3 regions of the Agromyces selenitireducens genome follow, and region 2 is predicted to be linked to each of the others. Evidence: predicted binding sites of a transcription regulator. Region 2 holds the regulator's gene; each other region holds the start of a gene.
The links. Region 2 encodes HrcA, which represses chaperone genes, less so after heat shock. Its sites were predicted from a motif close to TTNGCACTCGNNNNNNNCGAGTGCNAA; they were not measured.

Region 1 (3,270 bases), 950 kb from region 2:
GTCGGCGGGAGCCGCAGCAGCCTTCTCGGGCTTCTCTGCGACGACGGCCTCGGTGGTGAGGAAGAGGCCGGCGATCGACGCGGCGTTCTGCAGCGCCGAGCGCGTGACCTTCGCCGGGTCGATGATGCCCTGCGCGATGAGGTCGCCGTACTCGCCGGTCGCGGCGTTGAGGCCGTGACCGTCCGGGAGCTCGGCGACCTTGTTCGCCACGACGCCCGGCTCCATGCCCGCGTTGAGGGCGATCTGCTTGAGCGGTGCCTCGATGGCGACGCGCACGATGTTGGCGCCGGTCGCCTCGTCGCCCTCGAGCGACAGGGTCGCGAACGCCTTCGCGCCGGCCTGGATGAGGGCCACGCCACCACCGGCGACGATGCCCTCCTCGACGGCGGCCTTCGCGTTGCGGACGGCGTCCTCGATGCGGTGCTTGCGCTCCTTGAGCTCGACCTCGGTGGCCGCACCCGCCTTGATGACGGCGACGCCGCCGGCGAGCTTCGCGAGGCGCTCCTGCAGCTTCTCGCGGTCGTAGTCCGAGTCGGTGTTGTCGATCTCCGAACGGATCTGGGCGACGCGGCCCGCGATCTGGTCGGGGTCGCCCGCGCCCTCGACGATGGTGGTCTCGTCCTTGGTGATGACGACCTTGCGCGCCTGGCCGAGCAGGTCGAGGGTCGCGTTCTCGAGCTTGAGGCCGACCTCCTCGGAGATGACCTGGCCGCCGGTGAGGATCGCGATGTCCTGCAGCTGCGCCTTGCGGCGGTCGCCGAAGCCGGGGGCCTTGACGGCGACCGACTTGAAGATGCCGCGGATCTTGTTCACGACGAGCGTGGCCAGGGCCTCGCCGTCGACGTCCTCGGCGATGATCAGGAGCTGCTTGCCCGACTGGATCACCTTGTCGACGACCGGGAGGAGGTCCTTGATGTTGGAGATCTTCTGGTTGGCGATGAGGATGTACGGGTCCTCGAACACCGCCTCCTGGCGCTCCGGGTCGGTGACGAAGTAGGCCGACAGGTAGCCCTTGTCGAAGCGCATGCCCTCGGTCAGCTCGAGCTCGGTGCCGAAGGTGTTCGACTCCTCGACGGTGACGACGCCCTCCTTGCCGACCTTGTCGATCGCCTCGGCGATGATCTCGCCGATCTGCGCGTCGGCGGCCGAGATCGACGCGGTCGCAGCGATCTGCTCCTTGGTCTCGATCTCCTTCGCCGCGGAGAGCAGCTCCTCCGAGACGGCCGCGACGGCCTTCTCGATGCCGCGCTTCAGCGAGATGGGGTCGGCGCCGGCCGCGACGTTGCGCAGGCCCTCGCGCACGAGCGCCTGGGCGAGCACGACCGACGTGGTGGTGCCGTCACCGGCGACGTCGTCGGTCTTCTTCGCGACCTCCTTGACGAGCTCCGCGCCGATCTTCTCGTACGGGTCGTCGAGCTCGATCTCCTTGGCGATCGACACGCCGTCGTTGGTGATCGTGGGAGCGCCCCACTTCTTCTCGAGGACGACGTTGCGGCCGCGCGGGCCGAGGGTCACCTTGACCGCGTCGGCGAGCTGGTTGAGCCCACGCTCGAGCCCGCGGCGGGCCTCCTCATCGAAAGCAATGATCTTTGCCATGTGTGTCTCTCGTCCCTTCCGGACGTTCAAAGATTCCAAGGGTTTAGCACTCGAAACAAGTGAGTGCTAAACCGATTCTGGCACTCACCCGCGTCGAGTGCAAGCGAGCGACCGATCCGCATCCGCCCCGCGCACGCGGAAGCGCCGCCGGCGGGGCCGGCGGCGCTTCGACGGGCGTGGACTCAGGCGGGGCGGACCGCTTCGGCCTGCGGGCCCTTGGAGCCCGAGCCGACCTCGAAGACGACCTGCTGGCCCTCCTCGAGCACCTTGTACCCCGCCATGTCGATGGCGGAGTAGTGGACGAAGACGTCCTGGCCGCCGCCGTCGACGGTGATGAATCCGTAACCCTTTTCAGCGTTGAACCACTTCACGGTTCCGTTCGCCATGCGTTGCTCCCATATTGCGTGTATCCGAGTCAGCACGTGCCTTCGCCTGTACCGGGCCGCCGACGTGCCGACGTGGCGCCGTGGCCCGGCACCGGGTGCTCCACACGCGTTCGAGCGGCCGAATCCAGATAGTCACAGGCCGCGCGCCCGGCACAAGGCTCCGAGCGTCGCGAATGGTCGCAGATTGGCAACGATTCGGTCACCGTCAGCCTTCGGACTGCTCCACGTAGTCGGCACCGAGCACCACGACGACCTGCATGCCGGTCGCGCCGAACTCCTCCGACAGGCGCACGTCGCCGACGGGCAGCAGCTGGAGCACGCCGCGCGCCGCGCCCTCGAGCTCCGGCGCGGCGTAGTAGACGATCGTCGTCTCGACGTCGGACGTGTCGGCGTTCGAGGTGATCCCCACCGGCACGCCGCCCGCCGTGAGCGTCTCGCCCACGCTCGCGGCGAGCCCGGACGTGCCCGTGCCGTTGAGCACCGCGACCGGGATGTCGGGGGCGATGGTGGGCGGAGCCGTCGCGACCGGCGTCGGAGTGGGCACGGGCTCGCCGCCGCCGAAGTCGAGCCGATCGTTGTAGACGCTCACCGCGGCGATGCCGACGCCCGCGAGCACGACGGCCGCGAGCGCGGCCCAGCCGAAGGCGACCCACCGCGCGCCGCGCCGCGCCGGGGCGCGATGCGCACCCACGCGCTCGATGCCGTGGGGGATCGAGTCGAACCGGTCTCTGGGGAACTTCTGGGTCATGGGTCCTGCCGGGGTCTGTTGCGGCCCGTCTCGAACGCGGCGGGCGCGGGGATCGCCCGCTCTGCGCGCGCCGCAGCTCGTGCGTCGCGCTGCCGCTGCAGCCGCTTCACGAGCATGGGGTCGTGACGCAGCGCGGCGGGGTCGTCCACGAGGTCGCCGAGCAGCCGGTAGTAGCGGGCCGCCGGCATGCCGAGCTCGTCGCGGATCGCGTCGGCCTTCCGTGCGGGGTCGCGCCACGCACGGGCCTCGAAGGCGAGGATGCGGATGCCGCGCTCGTCGAGGCCGACTTCGGTCCGGCGCCCGGCGCCGGGGTCCGTCTCGGGCCTGCCTGCGGCGTCCATCGCACCTCCGGGGTTCGTCGGCGGTCGCCCGCTCGTCAGAGGACATCCTAGAGAGCGGATGCCGAGGGTCCCCGCACGCCACCCGGAACCGGCGACGGGAACACGTCCGGAACGTCACATGTTGCATCGCGTGTCGCCGGAACTGCGACGATGGACGAGACACACGACGAGGAGTCCGAATGCCGTACCAGGTGAACAA
Region 2 (3,270 bases):
CACCTCGTGGTTCCGCACCTTGATCTCGAGGTAGAGGTCGCCGTTCGGTCCGCCGGCGGGACCGGCCTCGCCCGAGCCCGGCATCTGCAGCCGCACGCCGGTGTCGACGCCCGCGGGCACGTCGACGGGCACGGTACGGCGCGCACGAACGCGACCCTGGCCCTGGCACGTGGCGCAGGGGGTCGCGATGATCGTGCCGTACCCGCGGCACGATCCGCACGGGCTCGAGGTCATGACGTTGCCGAGGAGCGACCGGACCGCGCGCTGGATGTGCCCGGTGCCGCCGCAGATGTCGCAGGTGACGGGCGACGTGCCCGGCTGGCAGCACGAGCCGTGACAGGTCTCGCAGGTCACGGCGGTGTCGACCTCGAGGTCGCGGTGCGTTCCGAAGATGACGTCGTCGAGGCCCACCTCGAGCCGGATCAGGGCGTCCTGCCCGCGCTCGCGGCGCGACCGCGGCCCGCGGCTGGACTGGCCCGCGCCGAAGAAGGTCTCGAAGATATCGCCGAACCCGCCGAACCCGGCGCCGTTGAAGCCGCCCTGCCCGCCGCCGAGGTCGTACTGCTGGCGCTGCTTGGGGTCGGAGAGGACGTCGTAGGCGTGCGTGACCTGCTTGAACCGCTCGGACGCCTCGGCGCCGGGGTTGACGTCGGGGTGCAGTTCGCGGGCGAGCCGTCGGTACGCCTTCTTGATCTCGTCGGGGGTGGCGTCGCGCGAGACGCCGAGGACCTCGTAATGGTCGGCCACTGCGGGCGGGTTCCTTTCGATTGCCGGTGACGGATGCCGCGCACGGGCGGCTCCGCGCGGTTCAGTTCTCGCCGAGCGTGCGCGAGAGGTAGCGAGCGACGGCGCGCACGGCGGCCATGCTCTGGGAGTAGTCCATGCGGGTGGGCCCGACGATGCCGAGTCGCGACACGTCGCGCCCGGGGATCTCGAACGAGCTCGACACGACCGAGGTCTCGCCGAGTCCGAAGGGTGCGTTCTCGCGGCCGATGCGCACGGCGATGCCCTGGTCGGCGGCCATCTCGCCGAAGAGCTTCAGGAGCACCACCTGCTCCTCGATCGCCTCGATGACGCCGAGGATGTTGCCGGCGAAGTCCTGCTCGGTGCGCACGAGGTTGGCGGCGCCGGCCACCACGAGCCGGTCGCTGCGCGTGACCTTGGCCTGGTCGGCGAGGGTCGCGGCGAGGGTCCGCAGCACCTCCGCGTGGGCCCTGTCGGCCTTCTCGGTCTCGGTCGAGAGCGCCGTCGCGGCATCCGCCATCGTGAGCCCCTCGGCGACCTCGTTGAGGCGGTTGCGGAGGCGGTGCAGCGTCTCCTCGTCGACGGGCTGGTCGAGCTCGGCGAGCCGCTGCTCGACCTGGCCGGTGTCGGAGATGAGGATGCACAGCACGCGTGTCGGCGCGAGCGAGACGAGCTCGACGTGGCGGACTCGGGCGCGGGCGAAGCTCGGGTACTGCACGACCGCGAGCTGTCGGGTGAGTTGCGAGACGAGGCGGACGGTGCGTGCGAGCAGCTCGTCGAGGTCGTTCGACTCGCCGAGGAACGTCTCGATCGCCTGACGCTGCGCGGTCGTGAGGGGCCGGATGTCGGCGAGCTGGTCGACGAACACGCGGTAGCCCTTGTCGGTGGGGATGCGGCCCGACGAGGTGTGCGGCGCCGCGATGAGCTCCTCCTCTTCGAGGAGGGCCATGTCGTTGCGGATCGTGGCGGCCGAGACGCCGAAGTGGTGCCGCTCGACGATCGTCTTCGAGCCGACGGGCTCGCGCGAGGCGACGTAGTCCTGGACGATCGCGCGGAGCACGGCGAGGCTGCGTTCGGAGACCATGACCCTCGCTTCCCTCGACCGACCTGCGTGCGCGCGAACCATGCGCTTAGCACTCGGTTCGCATGACTGCCAATCATATCGCGGGATTCGGTGCCGGCACCGTTGCCGGGCCGAGTCCCACGGCAGTAGCGTGTGATCGCGCCGACCGCCGCCCCGTCCTCGCGCGTGCGACCGTCGCACCTCCCCGTCAACCCGAAAGGCAACCCCGCATGACCGACCCCAACACCTCACCCGCCGCTCCCGCCGCCCCGCTCTCCCACGAGCAGGACGTGCAGTGGGGCTCGTTCGCCCACCTCGGCGGCATCCTCGGCATCCTGCCGTCGCTCATCATCTGGCTCGTCTTCAAGGACCGCGGCTCGTTCACGAACACCGAGGCGAAGGAGGCGCTGAACTTCCAGATCACCCTGGCGCTCGGCACCGTCGCGCTCTGGGTCGTCGTCACCGTGCTCACCGTCGTGACCTTCGGCATCGGCGCGGTGCTGGGCTTCCTCCTGTACGTTCCGTGGATCCTCGGCGTGGTCTTCTCGATCATCGCCTTCCTGCAGGCCAAGGAGGGTCGCCACTACCGCTACCCGTTCGCACTGCGCCTCATCAAGTAACCCGCGCACGACCTTGCGACGCGCCGGTCCGAGACCCCTCGACCGGCGCGTCGCCGTGTGCCAGCATGAGGGAACGCCTCGCGACACGGGCGTGCGACCGACCAAGGAGCCAGCATCATGTCCGACGCACCACCTCCCACACCGCCCAACCCGCCGAGCACCCCGCCGCCCGGCGGCACCACGCCTCCGCCGCCTCCCGGCGGGCCCACGCCGCCTCCGCCCAGCGGTGGTCCCGGCTACGGCGCCCCCGCCCAGGAGATGAGCCCGCCCGACCAGCGGCTCTGGGCGACGCTGATCCACATCGGCGGCATCCTGTTCGGGTTCCTGCCGCCGCTCATCGGCTACCTCGTGCTCAAGGACCGCGGAGCGTTCATCCGCGCGCACTCGGCCACGGCGCTGAACTTCCAGATCACGCTGCTCATCGCGTACGTCGTCGGCTGGATCCTCGCCTTCGTGCTGATCGGCTTCCTGATCCTGCTCGCCGCGTGGATCGCCGCCATCGTGTTCGGCATCATCGCCGCGCTCAAGGCGAACCAGGGGCAGCCGTACGTCTACCCGATCGCGATCAAGTTCGTGAGCTAGGTCCCGGTCCGCGCTGCGCGCCATTCGACCACCGTCGGGTGCGCGCCGCGCGCTACTCGACCACCGTGTAGAGCAGGCGCCGCACGACGGCGTCGGCCAGCAGACGCCCTCGCCGGGTGAGCGTGACCCGCCCGGCGAGGGCGTTCTTCGCGTCCACGAGCCCGTCGGCGATGAGCCCGGCGACGGCGTGACGGCCGCCGGCGTGCAGCGACGCGACCTCGATTCCCTCCCGGATCCGTGCGAGGAGCAGCACGCGCTCGG
Region 3 (3,270 bases), 1.1 Mb from region 2:
GAGAAACCGGGGCGACCGGTCAGACCGGCTCGATCGCGGCACGCCGACTGGCGCGCGCGCCGCGCAGCAGGTCGAACGTGAGCACGGCGAGCGCGACCCAGACCAGTCCGAAGCCGATCCAGCGCTCGAGCGGCATCGGCTCCCGCAGCACGACGACGCCCACGAGGAACTGGATGAACGGCGCGAAGTACTGGATGAATCCCATGTACGTCAGCGGGAGCCGGCGAGAGGCGGACGCGAACAGCAGGAGCGGGATGGCGGTGACCGCGCCCGCGGCGAGCAGCAGCACCGTGTGCCACACCCCGAGCGAGCCCATCGTGAGGCCGCCGCTCACACCGACGAGGATGAGCAGCACCGCGGCGAACGGCGCGAGCCAGGCCGTCTCGAGCGTCAGGCCCGAGACCGCGTCGACGCGATGGCCCACGCGCTTCTTGATCAGGCCGTAGAACCCGAAGCTGAACGCGAGGACCAGCGCGATCCACGGCAGTTGCCCGTAGCCGACGGCGAGCACGACGACCGCGACGATCGAGATGCCGACCGCCGTCCACTGCGTGGCGTTCAGCCGCTCGCGGAGGACGATCACGCCGAGGAACACCGTGACGATCGGGTTGATGAAGTACCCGAGCGCGGCCTCGACCACCTGCCCGTTGAGCGTGGCGAAGACGTAGGTGAGCCAGTTCACGAAGATCAGCACGCCGGCCGCGCCCATCGTGAGCACGACGCGCCGGTCGCGCAGCAGCGCACGGAAGGAGCGCCACGACCGCGTCACGGCGATGAGCAGCGCGCAGAAGACGAGCGACAGCAGGATGCGCCATGCCACGATCTCGACCGGGCCGGTCGGCGCGAGCGCGATGAAGTAGATGGGGAGGAACCCCCACAGCCCGTAGGCCGCGACCGCGTAGGCGAGTCCGCTGCGGCTGAGACCCGCGCGGGGCGGGTGGGCGTCGGCGACGGTCGGGGCGCTGGTCACCGGACCAGACTACGCTCGGCCCCCGACGCGGCATCCGTCGCGGGACTGCCGGACTTCGTCGAGATCCGGCCGGAACGACGACGCGGCCCGGATGCCGTGTGGCATCCGGGCCGCGGAGGACGTCGGGTCCGGCTAACGGACGACGACCGCGAGCACGTCGCGGGCAGAGAGGACGAGGAACTCGTCACCGCCGAACTTCACCTCGGTGCCGCCGTACTTCGAGTACAGGACGCGGTCGCCGACAGCCACGTCGAGCGGGACACGGTTGCCGTTGTCGTCGATGCGGCCCGGGCCGACCGCCACGACCTCGCCCTCCTGGGGCTTCTCCTTGGCGGTGTCGGGGATGACCAGACCGGACGCGGTGGTCTGCTCGGCCTCGACCTGCTTGATGACGATGCGATCCTCGAGCGGCTTGATGGAAACCGACACGGTTGACCTCTTTCTTGACGAAGACTGGGGTTAGCAGCCTCTGAGTGAGAGTGCTAACAGGAGTCTAGGGCGGTTCTGGCACTCGTGCAACGTGAGTGCCAGTGCGGATGCCGCGGTGCTAGCGTGGCCGCGTGGAACGCGCCGAGCTCGTCGAACTGCTCTCGCCCGAGGGGCTCGACCTGCTCGACTCCCTTCCTCCGTGGACCAGTCGATCGGACGTGGTGAAGACCGTCGGCGACCTCCGCCGACGCGGGCACTCTCCCGGCCTCGTGGCCGCCGTGCTCACGCAGTCCCGGCTGCGCGCGAGGGCGCGGGCGAAGTTCGGCGAGTTCGCCGACCGCATGCTCTTCACCGAGGCCGGGCTCGAGCAGGCCACCCGGCTCCGCGTCGCCGCGCTGCACGCGGGCCGGTACGCCCGCGCCGGCCTCCGCCACGTCGCGGACCTCGGCTGCGGCATCGGCGGCGACGCGATGGCGTTCGCGGCGATCGACCTCGAGGTCACCGCCGCGGAGGCCGACGAGGTGACGGCCGCCGTCGCGGCGTTCAACCTCACCCCGTTCCCCCGCGTGACCGTGCTGCACTCGCGCGCCGAGGAGGTGCCGCTCCGCGGGATCGACGCGGCCTGGCTCGATCCGGCACGCCGCACGACGTCGGGCGGCACGACGAAACGGCTCGCGGATGCCGCGGAGTACTCGCCGCCGCTGGACTTCGCGTTCGGCCTGGCCGAGCGCATGCCGGTGGGCGTGAAGCTCGGCCCCGGCACCGACCGCGACCTCGTCCCACCCGGGACGGAGGCGCAGTGGGTCTCGGTCGACGGCGACGTGGTCGAGCTCGGGGTGTGGACGGGCGCGCTCTCCCGACCCGGCGTCGGTCGAGCGGCACTCGTGATCCGCGGCGATGCCGCGCACGAACTCGTCGCGCCGTCCGACAGCGAGGACGCGCCGGTCGGGCCGCTCGGCGACTACCTCTACGAGCCCGACGGCGCGGTCATCCGAGCGCGGCTCATCGGCGACCTCGCGCGGGCGAACGGCGCCTGGATGCTCAGCGAGGGCATCGCCTACCTCACCGCGGATCGCGAGTTCGACACGCCGTTCGCGCGCGGGTTCCGCGTCATCGAGCGACTCCCGGCCGACGAGCGCCACCTGCGTCAGGCGTTGCACTCGCGCGGCGTGGGCACGCTGGAGATCAAGAAGCGCGGGGTCGACGTCGACCCGGCCGCACTCCGCACGCGCCTGAAGCTGAAGGGCGAGACGTCGGCGACGGTCGTGCTCACGCGCGAGGAGGGGCGGCACGTGGCACTCCTCGTGGAACGGCTCTGAGACCCGATCAACGCGGGAGCGCGCCGAACACGATGGCGTAGTAGCCGATCCACACCCCGGAGAACACGAGTCCGGTGACCCCCGTGCCGATGCCGATGAACGCGGGCACGCGCGCGTGCTCCTCGCGCCTGAGGCCGAGCACGCCGAACACGATCGCCGCGACCGACACGGGCAGCATCCATCCGACGAACAGCGACGCGATCGCGCCCAGTGAGCCGAGGACGGCGGCGAGGCGACTCCAGAACCGGCGCTGCTCCTCGGACTCGTCCTCGTACTCCGGCTCGGGCGCGGGGCGACCGAGCGCGAGGAGCTGGCCGGTGGGGAGGCCGTGGAGCTCGCCCGTGTCGTACGGCACGTCGAACTCGCGCGGCGGTGCGGGCGCCGAGGTGTCCACCGCCGGCACCCGCTCCTCCGCCTCCGGCGTCGGGTCGCCGCCGGGCGGCATCCGCTCGTCGCTCACACCGACCGCCCTCAGTAGGTGTAGGTCGTCTCGCTCACCGCGAACAGCACCGACCACGCGACGATCGACACGATCGCGATGGTGACCCCGAT

Region 1: a site for HrcA is predicted at 1,640-1,666, ahead of groL (chaperonin GroEL). Genes of this name have one in related genera too.
Region 3: a site for HrcA is predicted at 1,475-1,501, ahead of groES (co-chaperone GroES). Genes of this name have one in related genera too.

Annotation. Positions count from the first base shown of each region.
Region 1 covers NZ_CM188259.1:2,771,391-2,774,660, forward strand. Annotated here, with positions in the region: gene groL (chaperonin GroEL) at 1-1,596, opposite strand, end outside; gene ACULK4_RS12965 (cold-shock protein) at 1,779-1,982, opposite strand; gene ACULK4_RS12970 (LytR C-terminal domain-containing protein) at 2,188-2,730, opposite strand; gene ACULK4_RS12975 (DUF3263 domain-containing protein) at 2,727-3,071, opposite strand; gene msrB (peptide-methionine (R)-S-oxide reductase MsrB) at 3,251-3,270, shown strand, end outside.
Region 2 covers NZ_CM188259.1:1,819,525-1,822,794, reverse strand. Annotated here, with positions in the region: gene dnaJ (molecular chaperone DnaJ) at 1-747, opposite strand, end outside; gene hrcA (heat-inducible transcriptional repressor HrcA) at 809-1,828, opposite strand; gene ACULK4_RS08515 (DUF4870 domain-containing protein) at 2,038-2,427, shown strand; gene ACULK4_RS08510 (DUF4870 domain-containing protein) at 2,545-3,009, shown strand; gene hemW (radical SAM family heme chaperone HemW) at 3,062-3,270, opposite strand, start outside.
Region 3 covers NZ_CM188259.1:2,924,635-2,927,904, forward strand. Annotated here, with positions in the region: gene rarD (EamA family transporter RarD) at 20-970, opposite strand; gene groES (co-chaperone GroES) at 1,103-1,399, opposite strand; gene ACULK4_RS13635 (class I SAM-dependent methyltransferase) at 1,531-2,718, shown strand; gene ACULK4_RS13640 (hypothetical protein) at 2,726-3,178, opposite strand; gene ACULK4_RS13645 (DUF4190 domain-containing protein) at 3,190-3,270, opposite strand, start outside.